3 regions of the Nocardioides bizhenqiangii genome follow, and region 1 is predicted to be linked to each of the others. Evidence: predicted binding sites of a transcription regulator. Region 1 holds the regulator's gene; each other region holds the start of a gene.

Region 1 (4,734 bases):
CGGTGTTCGGGGCTCCCGAGCTCTTCCCGGACCACGCGGACCGCGCCGTGGCGGCTGCGCGGGAGATCGTCGCGGCCGCGGCCGCGCTCGACACCGGCCTGAGCGTGGCTGCCGGGGTCAACACCGGCCGGGTGGTCGCAGGATCGATCGGTGGCGCGGGCCGGCTGAACTTCAGCGTCATCGGCGACGCCGTCAACGTCGCCGCCCGGGTCGAGGCCGCCACCCGGCAGACCGGGGACGACGTGCTGATCACCGCGGCCACGGCGGCGATGCTGACGACGGACGTGCCGCTGGTCTCCCGGGGCAGCGTCCCGCTCAAGGGCAAGGCGGAGCCGCTCGAGGTGCTCGCGCCGCTCGGGCCGGTGACGGCGCCGACCGCGTGACAGTCAGCGGCCCTCAGGCCAGCGGCAGCCGCTTCTCGGACCGGGGCAGCTGCTCGTAGCCACGTCGTACGGCGTCGGCCAGCCGCTCGGCGGGGAACGGCCACTCCGCCGCGGCGAGCGCGTCGGCCAACGGCACGCCGCGCCCGGCGAGGTCGCGGATCGTCTCCGCCACGACACCGATGTCCGAGCGCTGGTCCTGCACGAAGGCCCGGTCGACGACGGCGCCGTGTCCGGGCACGACGACCGAGCCGGGGGTGGTCAGGTTGAGCACGAGGTCGAGCGTCTGTGGCCAATCCAGCGGGTAGGAGTCGCCCCCGTACGCCGGCGGCGCGGACTCCTCGACCAGGTCGCCGGCCAGCAGCGCGTCGGCGGCGGGCACCCTGACCACGAGGTCGCCGCCGGTGTGGCCCCGGCCCGGGTGGACCAGCTCGACCGCGCGGTCGCCCAGGTCGAGCACCGAGGCGGAGGAGAACACCTGGTCAGCGGGCACGATCGTCGTCGCGAGCACCTCGTCGCGGTGCGGGTCGTCGGCCTCTGCGTCGTAGGCACGTTTGATCCGCTCGCCAGCCGCGATGGTCCGAGCGGCGGCCTCGTCGGTCGCATGGATGGGCAGGCCGGCGCCGTACTCCTCGCGGAACGTGACGTTGCCGAAGGTGTGGTCGAAGTGCTCGTGGGTGTTCACCACCGCCACCACCTCGCCGGCGCCGAGCGCGCGGACGTCGGCAACCACCTCGCGCGCGACGAGCGCGGAGCTGTGGGTGTCGACGACGACCAGGCCGCGGCTGCCGCCGACCACGCTCACGTTGACGTCGAGCCAGGGATAGCGGGCGACCCACACCCGGTCGGCGATCTCGGCGAAGGGCATGCAGCGACGCTACCGAACGTGCGCACGGCGCCCACGGCGGTATCCTTGGCACTCAGACGACCCGAGTGCCAGGCAGTCAAGAGGGAGGCGAGATGCAGGAGGACCGCAGGCTCGCCGTACTGCGCGCGATCGTGGAGGACTACGTCGCCACCGAGGAGCCGGTCGGTTCGAAGGCGCTGGTCGAGCGGCACGGGCTCAACGTGTCACCGGCGACCATCCGCAACGACATGGCCGCCCTCGAGGAGGAGGGCTACCTCGCACAGCCCCACACCAGCGCCGGACGGGTGCCGACCGACAAGGGCTACCGGTTGTTCGTCGACCGGCTGACGACCGTCAAGCCGATGAGCTCGGCCGAGCGCCGGGCGATCGCCACCTTCCTCGACGGCGCTGTCGACCTCGACGACGTCGTGCACCGGTCGGTCAGGGTGCTGTCGCAGCTGACCCGGCAGGTCGCCGTCGTGCAGTACCCGACGCTGTCGCGCTCGACGGTCCGGCACGTCGAGATCGTCGCGCTCACCCCGAGCCGGCTGCTCGTCGTCCTCATCCTCAGCACGGGCCGCGTCGAGCAGCGGCTGGTCGAGCTCACCGAGGAGCTCGCCGACGACGACCTGGCCGCCCTGCGTTCGCGGATCAACCTGACGGCGATCGGTGAGCAGATCGCGGCCGCGGCCGTCGCCCTCGATGCTCTCGTCGCAGGCGAGCAGCCCGCGTCCCCGGCCACCGTCGCCGTCGTCGAGACCCTCGTCGAGGCGATGAGCGACCACCGCTCGGACGAGCGCATCGCCGTCGGCGGTACGGCGAACCTCGCCCGCTTCGGCGACAGCTTCGACTCCGCCGTCCGTCCCCTGCTGGAGGCGCTCGAGGAGCAGGTGGTGCTGCTGAAGCTCCTCGGCGAGGCCACCAGCGGCGGCACGGTCACCGTGCGCATCGGGGCTGAGGGTCCCTACGAGGAGCTCTCGTCCACCAGCGTGGTCGCCACCGGCTACGGCCCCGACGACGCGCTGGCGTCGCTCGGCATCGTCGGCCCGACCCGGATGGACTACCCGAGCACCATGGCCGCGGTCCGCGCGGTCGCCCGTTACGTCTCGCGAATCCTCGACGAGGGCTGACGCCCCGCTCCACCCGAACCAGTCCCGATCCCAGACAAGCAAGGAAGCACGTGAATCAGGACCTGTACGACCTCCTCGGTGTCGCCCGCGACGCGGACGCCGACGCCATCAAGAAGGCCTACCGGCGCCTCGCCCGACAGCTCCACCCCGACGTGAATCCCGATCCCACGGCGCAGGAGCAGTTCAAGCAGGTGACGGCGGCCTACGAGGTCCTGTCGGACCCGCAGAAGCGGGCCGCCTACGACCGTGGCGGCGACCCGTTCGGCGGCGGCTTCGGCGGCCAGGGTGCCGGCTTCTCCTTCACCGACATCATGGACGCGTTCTTCGGCGGCGCGGCGGGCGGCGCCACCCGCGGCCCGCGCCAGCGCACGCGTCGCGGCCAGGACGCGCTGATCCGCCTCGAGGTCGACCTCGCCGAAGCAGCGTTCGGAGTCTCCCGTGAGCTCAAGGTCGACACCGCGATCCGGTGCACCACCTGCGGCGGCGCCGGCGCGGCGCCGGGCAGCCAGCCGGTGACGTGCGAGACCTGCCACGGCCAGGGCGAGGTCGCACACGTGCAGCGCTCGTTCCTCGGTGAGATCCGCACCCTGCGGCCCTGCCCGGCCTGCCGGGGCTTCGGGTCCGTGATCCCCGACCCCTGCCGCGAGTGCGCGGGCGACGGACGGGTGCGCTCCCGCCGCACCCTCACCGTCAAGATCCCCGCCGGCGTCGACACCGGCACCCGGGTCCAGCTGAGCGAGCAGGGCGAGGTCGGCCCCGGCGGCGGCCCCCCGGGGGATCTCTACGTCGAGATCCTCGTCGCCCAGCACCCGACGTTCACCCGGCACGGCAACGACCTGCACTGCACCGTCGTCGTGCCGATGACGGCGGCCGCGCTCGGCACCGTCCTGACGCTGCCGACGCTCGAGGCCGACCTGGTCGGCGCCGAGGGCGCCGGTGACTCGGGACTGCAGACCGACTTCCAGCTCGAGGTCGAGCCCGGCACACAGTCCGGCAGCGAGACCGTGGTCCGTGGCCAGGGCGTCCCCGGCCTGCGCGGTGGCCGCGGCGACCTGATCGTCACCGTCCACGTGGAGACGCCGACCCGGCTCGACCCGCGGCAGGAGGAGCTGCTCCGCGAGCTCGCCGCGGTCCGCGGCGAGGAGCAGCCGAGCGGCAACGTCCGGCCGACGCAGCGGTCGGTGTTCGGCCGGCTCCGCGACGCGTTCAACCAGCACTGACCGGCGCGTGGTGCTCCCGTGACCCTCCCGCAGCACGTCGTGCCGTCCCTGGACGGGGTCACCGCCGGCGCGGTCGTCACGGTGGAGGGAGACGAGGCCCACCACGCCGTCGTCGTACGTCGCCTGCGGGTCGGTGAGCAGGTCACGCTGGCCGACGGGCTCGGCCTGGTCGCGACCGGCGAGGTCAGCGCGACGTCCAAGCGCTCCTTCGACGTGCGGGTGACCGCGGTCGACGTGGTGCCGCGGCCGAGCCCTGCTGTGACCGTCGTGCAGGCGCTCCCCAAGGGCGACCGCGGCGAGCTCGCCGTCGAGGTGCTCACCGAGATCGGCGTCGACCGGATCGTCCCGTGGGCGGCCTCCCGCAGCGTGGCGGTGTGGAAGGGCGAGCGGGCGGCCAGGTCGCACGCGAAGTGGCAGAGCACGGCACGCGAGGCGGCCAAGCAGGCCCGCCGGGCCTGGCACCCGGTCGTACCGCCGCTCGCCACCACCCCCGACGTCCGGGCCCTGGTCGGCGCCGCGGACCTCGCCGTGGTGCTGCACGAGGAGGCGACCGAGCCGATCGGCGCGCTCGCGGTCCCGGACGCCGGCGAGATCCTGGTCGTGGTCGGTCCCGAGGGCGGACTGACCGACGACGAGGTCTCCGGTCTCGTCGCGGCCGGTGCCGTCGCCGTCCGCCTCGGTGACGAGGTACTCCGCACCTCCACCGCCGGCGTCGCCGCCGTCGCCGCACTGCTGGCGCAGACGGAACGGTGGGGCGGGTAGGGCGGGTAAGGCCTAGCGCGCGAGCATCGCCTCGACCCGGGCGATCTCCTCGTCGAGCTCGGACTTCTCCGCCTTGGTGAGGTCGCGGTGCAGACGGTCCATCTCGACCCGGTCGTCGACGATCCGCCAGATGCCGGCCAGCCAGCCGTCGGCGAAGAGGGTGTTGCCGATGCCGCCGTTGGTGCCCATCCACGACTTCCGCGCCTCGGGGTCGGTGACCCGGTCGCGCGCGGCGTGCGACAACCAGACGTTGTCGTAGGTGCCGAGCAGCCGGACCGGTGCGGGCGCGTCCTCGTCGGCGATCGGCGCCCCGTCGACGTCGTAGAGCACCCGGCCGTCCTCGTCCTCGTGCTGGACCAGGTCGTCCATCCCTTTGACCACCGGACCGAGCCGGG
Region 2 (4,734 bases), 1.9 Mb from region 1:
GTCCGGACCGAGCTCGACCTCGACGCCGTCGGCACCGAGCCACCAGACCCCCGGGGCGCCGTCGTACTGCCTGCGCTTCTCCGTCAGCCAGTACAGCCCGGTGATCGACAGGAAGCCGTGCGGGGCGGTCAGCCGCGCCTCGCGCTGGGCACGGAACGCCTGCCACTCCCCGAGAAAGTCTCCAGCCACGCCCCGATCCTGCCCCGTAGGCCCGAATTGCGTCGACCCGGCGCGTTTGAACGCGCCGGGTCGACGTTGGGATGAGCCGGGTGGATCAGTGCCCGTGGCCGTGACCGTGGCCGTGACCGGCCGCGTCGGGCTCCTCTTCCTCGGGCTTGTCGACGACCAGGGTCTCGGTCGTCAGCAGCATCGCAGCGATCGAGGTCGCGTTGACCAGCGCCGAGCGGGTCACCTTGACCGGGTCGAGGACGCCCTGGGCGACCAGGTCGCCGTACTCCTCGGTGGCCGCGTTGTAGCCGTTGCCGACGCCGAGCTCGCGCACCTTGGTCGTCACGACGTAGCCGTTGACGCCGCCGTTCTCGGCGATCCAGCGCAGCGGCTCGTCGGCCGACTTGCGGACGATGCGGACACCGACCGCCTCGTCGCCGGTCAGCCCGAGGTCCTTGTCGAGCACCGAGACCGCGTGGATGAGCGCAGAGCCACCGCCGGGGACGATGCCCTCCTCGATCGCGGCCCGGGTCGCCGACACGGCGTCCTCGATGCGGTGCTTCTTCTCCTTGAGCTCCACCTCGGTGGCGGCGCCGACCTTGATCACGCAGACGCCGCCGGCGAGCTTGGCGAGACGCTCCTGGAGCTTCTCCTGGTCCCAGTCGCTGTCGGCCGCCTCGATCTCCTGCTTGATCTGGTTGACGCGACCCTCGACCTGCGCCGGGTCGCCGGCGCCGTCGACGATCGTGGTGCTGTCCTTGGTGACCACGATGCGGCGGGCCTGGCCGAGCACGTCGAGCCCGACCTGGTCGAGCTTGAGGCCGACCTCGGGCGCGATGACCTGACCGCCGGTCAGGATCGCGATGTCCTGCATCATCGCCTTGCGCCGGTCACCGAACGCCGGGCTCTTCACCGCGACCGCGGTGAAGGTGCCGCGGATCTTGTTGACCACGAGCGTGGAGAGCGCCTCGCCGTCGACGTCCTCGGCAAGGATGAACAGCGGCTTGCCGGCCTGGATGACCTTCTCGAGCAGCGGCAGCAGGTCGGCGATCGCGGAGATCTTGCCCTGGTGCAGCAGGATGTAGGGGTCGTCGATGACCGCTTCCATCCGCTCCGGGTCGGTGACGAAGTAGGCCGAGATGTAGCCCTTGTCGAACTGCATGCCCTCGGTGAACTCGAGCTCGGTGCCCATGGTGTTGGACTCCTCGACGGTGATCACACCGTCCTTGCCCACCTTGTCGAAGGCCTCGGCGAGCAGCTCGCCGATGTGGCTGTCGCGGCTGGAGATCGTGGCCACGCTGGCCATGTCCTCCTTCGTCTCCACCTCGCGGGCGGCGGCGAGCAGTGCGTCGGACACCGCGGTCGCGGCGGCGTCCATGCCGCGCTTGACACCCATCGGGTTGGCGCCGGCGGCCACCGCGCGGAGGCCCTCGTGCACCATCGCCTGCGCGAGCACGGTCGCGGTGGTGGTGCCGTCACCAGCGATGTCGTTGGTCTTGGTGGCGACCTCCTTGGTGAGCTGGGCACCAAGGTTCTCGAACGGGTCGTCGAGCTCGATCTCGCGCGCGACGGTCACACCGTCGTTGGTGATGGTGGGCGCGCCCCACTTCTTGTCGAGGACGACGTAGCGGCCCTTGGGGCCGAGGGTCACCTTGACCGTGTCGGCGAGCTTGTCGACGCCGCGCTCGAGAGCGCGCCGGGCATTCTCGTCGAACTCCAGGATCTTCGGCATTGCTTCTCCTTCAGGAACGATCACGCCCGGACGTCATACGACGCGCACCTCGGGAGGTGCGGCGCGTATGACGTCCGGGCGCGGGGATCAGGAACCGACTACGGCAAGGACGTCGCGAGCGGAAAGGATGAGGTACTCCTCGCCGCCGTACTTGACCTCGGTGCCGCCGTACTTGCTGTAGATGACCTTGTCACCCACGGCCACGTCGAGCGGGATCCGGCCGTCGCCGTCCTCGTTGAAGCGACCGGGACCGACCGCGAGGACCTCGCCCTCCTGGGGCTTCTCCTTGGCGGTGTCCGGGATGACCAGGCCAGAAGCCGTGGTCTGCTCGGCGTCGAGCGGCTTGACGACGATCCGGTCCTCGAGCGGCTTGATGTTGATCGACACGTCGATCGACCTCCACTTTCTTGTGCGGGGTGTGTGCAGGTGTCTGGCGGGCTGGCGCCCACCCACGTTGGGGCTTGCCTTGGGGAGTACGCCGTCGCGGGGGTCGCACACTCGTCGGCAAGCGCTGGCACACTCACGTGGAGAGTGCCAACACGAAACTAGCACTCTCCTTCAACGAGTGCCAGAGCGGGTCTGACAGGATCGGTGCTGTGGACCTCGAGGCGTTCCGGTGGCTGCTCACCGACGAGGGGCAGGCGCTCCTGGCGAGAGCCACTGACCTCGTTGACGAGCCCGAGCTCCAGGTGCAGGCCGAGCTGCGGCGGGACGCGTCGCCGGCCGCCGTCGCCGTGGCCATGACCCAGGTCGAGCTGAGACACCGCGGCCACACGAAGTTCGGCGAGCTCGCGGACCGGATGTACTTCACGCCGAGCGGCCTCGAGCAGGCGACCCGGCTGTCGGTCGCGGCCCACCGGGCCGGTCGCTACGGAGCGTTCGGCGCGCGCACGCTGATCGACCTCGGCTGCGGGATCGGCGGCGACCTGATCGCCGGTGCTCGCGCCGGGCTGGTGTGCGCCGGCGTCGACCTCGACCCGGTGCGCGTGGCCATCGCCGAGGCCAACCTGGCCGCGCTCGGGCTGCCCGGCGCGGTCCAGGTCGCCGACGCGACGACGGTCGACCACGGCGGCTTCGACCTGGCGTTCGCCGATCCCGCGCGGCGCAGCGGAGCCGGACGCACCTTCAATGTCGACGACTGGGCGCCGCCCTGGACCTGGATCGAGGGCCTGCTCCGCCGTGACGCGTGCGTCAAGGTCGCCCCCGGCATCCCGCACGCCCTGGTGCCGCCCGACGTCGAGGCGGAGTGGGTGAGCGACGGCGGCGAGGTCAAGGAAGCCGCCCTCTGGTCCGGTCGTACGGCGACCGCGAGCCGCCGGGCCACCGTCATCCCCTCGGCCGGCCCGGGGCAGGCCGGGGGCCTGGCCTCCCTGACCGACGAGGACGACCCGGGCATTGAGGAGACCGGAGTCGGCGACGTCGGCGCGTTCCTCTACGAGCCGGACGGCGCGGTGATCCGGGCCGGTCTCGTGACCGCGGTGGCGGCCGGCGTCCACGGACACCTGGTGGACGCCAGGATCGCCTACGTCACCTCCGACGAGTCCTTCCGCACACCGTTCGCCCGCGGTTACCGGGTGCTCGAGAACCTGCCCTACCGCGAGAAGCAGCTCAGGGCCGCCCTCCGCGAGCGCGGCATCGGACGCCTCACCATCAAGAAGCGCGGCGTCGACGTCGCACCCGACGCGCTGCGCAAGCGGCTCGCGCTCACCGGCGACGAGGAGGCCACCCTGGTGCTCACCCGGGTCGCCGGCCACGGCACCGCCCTTCTCGTCTCCCCCTTCTGACCGTCGAATCGGGGGGAATCTCCCGCCGAATCGGGGAAGGTCACCCGTCGAATCGGGGAAGTTGACCCGTCGAATCCGGCCGGTTCGCCGGGCGAACTCGCCCGATTCGCCGGGCGAACTCCCCCGATTCGCGGGGGGGTGGGCAACCGAGGTCGTCCCCGGCGCGTCATAGGGACGTGAGCACACGGAGGGTCATGGGCGCCTTGGCCGTGGTCGGCGTGCTCGTCGTTGTCGGCGCCGGCTGCGGGGGCGACGACCGCGACGGGGCGCCGTCGCCGGACGCGACGTCTGCCGACGCATCCGTGAGTACGGCGCCCGCCGGCCCGATCGGGTGGGTCGACGCACTGCCGATCGGGCCCCCGCCGACCATCGGGTACGTCATCGGGCACACGTACCACTCCCCCGACGGCCGGACCGTCGAGCTGCCGCGGGATCGGGGGATCACGGCGATCGCCCGCCTCGGGGACGGGTTCCTCGTCGTCGACGACCGCTACTTCGAAGGCACCGCCGGGGTCGAGCTCCTGGACGCGCGTGGCAACCGGGTGCGCGAGATCGGCACCGTCGCCGGCACTCCTGTCCTGAGCCCTGACGGTTCCACGCTGCGGTGGATCACATTCACTCCGTCCGAGGTCTCACGCTCGGAGTGGCGGCCCCCCCGGCTCCACACGGCGGACGTCGCGACGGGCGAGATCCGGTCGCGGGTCATCCACCGTGACCGCGACGAGCTGCCCGAGATACCCCAGCCGGAGGGCCTCGCGGAGGTCTCGGTACGACGCGGGGTGGTGCTCGTCGTCGACCAGGTCACCGGTGAGCAAGTGGCCAGGCTCCCCTCGCCCGGCAGCTGGATCCGCGGCAGGATCCGGTCGGCGGCCTGGGAGGACCGCGCCCACCTGCTCGTGTCCTACGTGCGCGGCAACGGGCGCGCGGCCACGATCCTGCGGGTCGACGTACGGACGGGCGACTGGGCGCTCGCAGTCGACTGGACGCCGACGCAGCGCTCCTCGACCGTCGCGTTCGAGACCGGCCCGGCCGACTAGCCCGAACGAGCGG
Region 3 (4,734 bases), 840 kb from region 1:
GCCCGCTCCCGGACCGAAGGCCGAGCGCGGCGGGCCGTACGGCGGAGCCGAGGTGTGGTGGGCGCCCGCGACCGATCAGGAGACGGACCTCCCGCGGCTGACCGGCTCCGGCCTGCCGGAGCGGATCGACCTGTCAGAGACCGAGGGCGAGGTGCCGACCGGTGTCCGCGCGGTCGGCCTGTTCCAACTGTGGGGGGACGAGCCCGGCGATGTTGTGGTGGTCGGCGCCGACGGGGCGTCGTACTCGCTCGACGTCAGTCGGCTCGAGCCCGTCACCGACGGAGGCGGCTTTCGACCGCCGGTGACCCAGGAGAGCCTGTCCCCCGACGGGCGCCACGCGTTCTTCGTGCAGCGGAACTGGCTGGAGGTCTACGACTTCGAGACGGCAGGGTGGTCGCGGGTGCCTGCCTCCGAGGGGCTCGGCGCGACGGCGAAATGGACGAGCGACGGTCGCACGATTCGAATCCTCTCGGCCAGCCTTCCCGACGGCACCGAGGTCGAATGGATGCTCTACGACCCCGTGGGCAATGCGATCCGATCGACCTCGCGGCCTGACTCCTACGGCGGTCCGCAGGAGGTCGACGACTTCCATGGCCCGATCAAGCGTGACACCGAGGGCGGTGCGCGCGGCCTCTTCCTGGCCGGTCCGGTCCCGGACCCCGACGGTGGCAAGGGCTACACCCTTGACGCGGTGGGAGCAGGTGGTCGGACGACGCCGGAGGCGATCCTCGCCATGCCGCTCGAGATGGTTGACGGGCGCTGGAAGCAGTGCTGCCCGGTCGTGGGCTGGCTCGATCCCGAGACCGTGCTCTTCGAGTCGCGTCACGAGGACGCCCGGATCCTCGCCTGGCGGGTCGGCAGGCCCGATGTCTACCGGGTCTCCGACATCCGCGGCTGGACGCCGGGCAAGGAGTCGTACGTCGCCAGCTTCGCCGACCCGTCGCTGCCGCCGGCCACCGAGCCGGTCGACCTGCCCACTGCCGAGCGCGGCCCGGCCTACGGCGGCGCGAGCATCTGGTGGGCGCCACCGGCAGGTGAGGAGACCTCTCTCCCCTGGCTCGGCGACTCGCCGCTCCCGCAGACCATCGACCTCTCCGAGGGGCTCCCACCGGTCCCCACCGGCCGACGTGCGGTCGGCGTCTTCCAGATCCGGAGCAGGGGCGTGGTGCTCACCCACGATGGAACGACGTACTCCTTCGCCATCGACCACCTCGACCCGGTCGCCGATGAGGAAGGCAACGCCATCGGCTCCCTCGGTGACGTGTCGCCGGACGGCAGACACGTCTTCTTCGTGCAGCGGAGCTCGCTCGAGGTTTACGACTTCCTCCAGGGCACCTGGTCGACGATCGAAACCCCCGACTGGCTCGCCGAAGGTGCTGCGTGGTTCGACGACCGACGGATCTGGGTCCCTGAGGCCCTCGGGGCGACTGACGGCACGGCATACTCCGTTGACGGCGATTCCGAGGCGGCGCCGTACCCCCGCGACGGCGACATCTGGGGCGCACCGGGAGCCCAGGCGGTGCTTCCCGCGATAGACAACGGTGACGCCTCGCCGTACGCCGAGATGGTCGCCCAGGACTACGTGGTCTCCGAACCGATGACCGGACCCGACGGCACCTCGACCGGTGGTGCCCATGTCCTGCTCGTCGGCCAGCCGGACAGCGACTGGGCTGCAGGACTTGCGTACCCGTTCGTCGACGGCGACCGCGGGTTGGGGAGTGTGGCCGTGCTGGACTGGGTGACGCCGACGCAGGTCCTGTACTGGTCGGCGAGCGCCAGCACCGGCCGGCGGATCCTGGCCTGGGACCCGGGGACCCGCTGGCTCGCCCGGGTGTCCGAGCTGACCGGTCTCACCGACCGCGACCCGTTGGCGTCCAGCTTCGCCGACCTGACTCCTCCCGGGGACTGACCCCGCTTCTTGCACTCGTAGGGGTCGAGTGCTAAACATGGCATTGGCACTCTCCTAGGGAGAGTGACAGAAATCCCGGCTCGGGGAGTCGAGGTCAGCAGCGTCGGCGGGAAGGGTCCGCCGGTTCGGTCTGGCCGTCCGTCGCGGGCGACGATCCGGGCCCCCAGACATCTCTAGCGAAGGAATCGCAGGAGTCATGCCGAAGCTGATTGCTTTCAACGAGGAGGCCCGGCGCGGTCTCGAGCGAGGAATGAACACCCTCGCCGACGCCGTCAAGGTCACCCTCGGTCCCAAGGGCCGCAACGTCGTGCTCGAGAAGAAGTGGGGAGCCCCCACGATCACCAACGATGGTGTGTCCATCGCCAAGGAGATCGAGCTCGAGGACCCCTACGAGAAGATCGGCGCCGAGCTGGTCAAGGAGGTCGCGAAGAAGACCGACGACGTCGCCGGTGACGGTACGACGACGGCGACCGTCCTTGCCCAGGCGATGGTCCGCGAGGGCCTGCGCAACGTCGCCGCGGGTGCCAACCCGATGGGCCTGAAGCGCGGCATCGAGGCCGCCGTCGAGGCCGTGTCCGAGCAGCTGCTCGGCATGGCCAAGGAGATCGAGACCAAGGAGCAGATCGCCTCCACCGCGTCCATCTCCGCCGCTGACACCACGGTCGGCGAGATCATCGCCGAGGCGATGGACAAGGTCGGCAAGGAGGGCGTGATCACGGTCGAGGAGTCGAACACCTTCGGCCTCGACCTCGAGCTCACCGAGGGCATGCGTTTCGACAAGGGCTACATCTCGGCCTACTTCGTCACCGACCCGGAGCGGATGGAGACGGTGCTCGAGGACCCCTACGTCCTCATCGCCAACTCCAAGGTCAGCAGCGTCAAGGACCTGCTGCCGCTGCTCGAGAAGGTCATGCAGTCGGGCAAGCCGCTCGTCATCATCGCCGAGGACGTCGACGGCGAGGCTCTCTCGACGCTGGTCGTCAACAAGATCCGCGGCACCTTCAAGTCCGTCGCCGTCAAGGCCCCGGGCTTCGGAGACCGCCGCAAGGCCATGCTGCAGGACATCGCGATCCTGACCGGTGGCCAGGTCATCTCGGAGGAGGTCGGCCTCAAGCTCGAGTCCGCCGGCATCGAGCTGCTCGGCCAGGCCCGCAAGGTCGTCATCACCAAGGACGAGACCACCATCGTCGAGGGTGCCGGCGACACGGCCCAGATCGAGGGTCGGGTCAACCAGATCCGCGCCGAGATCGACAAGTCGGACTCCGACTACGACCGCGAGAAGCTCCAGGAGCGCCTCGCCAAGCTGGCCGGCGGCGTGGCCGTCATCAAGGTCGGCGCGGCCACCGAGGTCGAGCTCAAGGAGCGCAAGCACCGCATCGAGGACGCCGTCCGCAACGCGAAGGCTGCCGTCGAGGAGGGCATCGTCGCCGGAGGTGGCGTGGCGCTGGTCCAGGCCGGCCTGGGCGCGTTCGCCAAGCTCGAGCTCGAGGGCGACGAGGCCACGGGTGCCAACATCGTCAAGGTCGCCATCGAGGCCCCGCTCAAGCAGATCGCGATCAACGCCGGTCTCGAGGGTGGCGTCGTGGCGGAGAAGGTCCGCGGTCTCGAGGCCGGGTTCGGACTCAACGCCGCCACGGGTGAGTACGTCGACATGATCGCCGTCGGCATCATCGACCCCGCCAAGGTGACCCGCTCCGCGCTGCAGAACGCCGCCTCCATCGCGGCGCTCTTCCTCACCACCGAGGCCGTGGTTGCCGACAAGCCGGAGAAGGCGCCCGCCATGGGCGGCGACCCGTCCGGCGGCATGGGCGGCATGGACTTTTAGTCGCCTTCGTTCGGACAGGTCCGCGAGCTTGCTCGCGGCCTGACCGGACGAGCACAGCGGCAAGGTCGAGTAGCGCCGGCATCGACCGCGCGTCAGCGCGGGACGTGCGGCGCATATCGAGACCAGTCCGGTCACGCATCAGCTTCACCATCAGGGCCCCTGCTCCGGCAGGGGCCTTGATGCATTTCGACGAGGCGCTCGGCCTGACCGGTCACCAGTGGTACTGCGAGTAGTCGCGGTCCCGCTCGTCCTCCTCGTAGTCCTGCTCCTCCTCGATCGCGTCCTCGTTGCGCTCCTCCAGCCGGCGCTCCTTGCGCTCCTGCTGGCGCTGCTGGCGCCGCTCCTCGGGGGTCTGCTCCTGGTCGTCCTGCTGCTGTTGCTGCTCTTCCTGCTGTTGCTGTTGTTGTTGCTGCTGCAGCTTGTCGCGCAGGCGTTGGTCGACGGCCGCGGCGTCGCGGGTCTGGTCCTCGCCGCGGCCGGAGTCGGTGGGGCAGTCGCCCTCGGCCAGGGCGTCGATGCCGGCCTGCCACCAACCGGCCGCCTCGTCGGCGTCGCCGGCCTCGTGTGCGGTGTCGCCCAGCGTCTCGTCGGCCAGCGCGATGTTGATCCGCACCGTGCACTCCTCCTCGACCGGCACGTCCTCGAGCGCGGTGGCGTAGCGCTCGAGCGCGCCCTCCAGGTCGCCGTCGGCGTGCCGCGCGGCGCCCTCGTCGAACGCGGAGATCCACGGCTCGAACCAGTTGACCGAGCCGTTGGCCGAGAACTCGTCGGCTGCCCCCAGGTAGTCGGTGTCCTCGAACTGGCTGCGGCCGTCACGGTCGTGGGAGAGCATCGCCACCACCTTCACGGCGAACAGGAGCGCGACCAGCGCCGGCACGATGCCGGCCAGGACGAGGATCATGCGCAGTCTGGTGCGGGTCATGCCGCCTCGTTCCGGGCCGGCGCGAGGGAGTGGTGGGCGGTCCAGAGCGCCCGCCACGACGTCCGCAGCTCGAGCAGC

What was found. The regulator HrcA, encoded in region 1, represses chaperone genes, less so after heat shock. The targets are predictions, from matches to a motif close to TTGGCACTCGNNNNNNNCGAGTGCCAA.
Region 2: groES (co-chaperone GroES) is a predicted target of HrcA. The motif match lies at 2,446-2,472, and genes of this name have one in related genera.
Region 3: groL (chaperonin GroEL) is a predicted target of HrcA. The motif match lies at 1,953-1,979, and genes of this name have one in related genera.

The regions. Positions count from the first base shown of each region.
Region 1 is NZ_CP141059.1:1,679,518-1,684,251, forward strand. Features, by position in the region: gene SHK19_RS08180 (adenylate/guanylate cyclase domain-containing protein) at 1-383, shown strand, start outside; gene SHK19_RS08185 (MBL fold metallo-hydrolase) at 397-1,248, opposite strand; gene hrcA (heat-inducible transcriptional repressor HrcA) at 1,341-2,357, shown strand; gene dnaJ (molecular chaperone DnaJ) at 2,408-3,577, shown strand; gene SHK19_RS08200 (16S rRNA (uracil(1498)-N(3))-methyltransferase) at 3,596-4,339, shown strand; gene SHK19_RS08205 (winged helix DNA-binding domain-containing protein) at 4,352-4,734, opposite strand, start outside.
Region 2 is NZ_CP141059.1:3,598,999-3,603,732, forward strand. Features, by position in the region: gene SHK19_RS17445 (DUF1684 domain-containing protein) at 1-189, opposite strand, end outside; gene groL (chaperonin GroEL) at 275-1,900, opposite strand; gene groES (co-chaperone GroES) at 1,988-2,287, opposite strand; gene SHK19_RS17460 (THUMP-like domain-containing protein) at 2,497-3,684, shown strand; gene SHK19_RS17465 (hypothetical protein) at 3,861-4,721, shown strand.
Region 3 is NZ_CP141059.1:836,944-841,677, forward strand. Features, by position in the region: gene SHK19_RS04100 (hypothetical protein) at 1-1,909, shown strand, start outside; gene groL (chaperonin GroEL) at 2,106-3,734, shown strand; gene SHK19_RS04110 (hypothetical protein) at 3,946-4,656, opposite strand; gene SHK19_RS04115 (vWA domain-containing protein) at 4,653-4,734, opposite strand, start outside.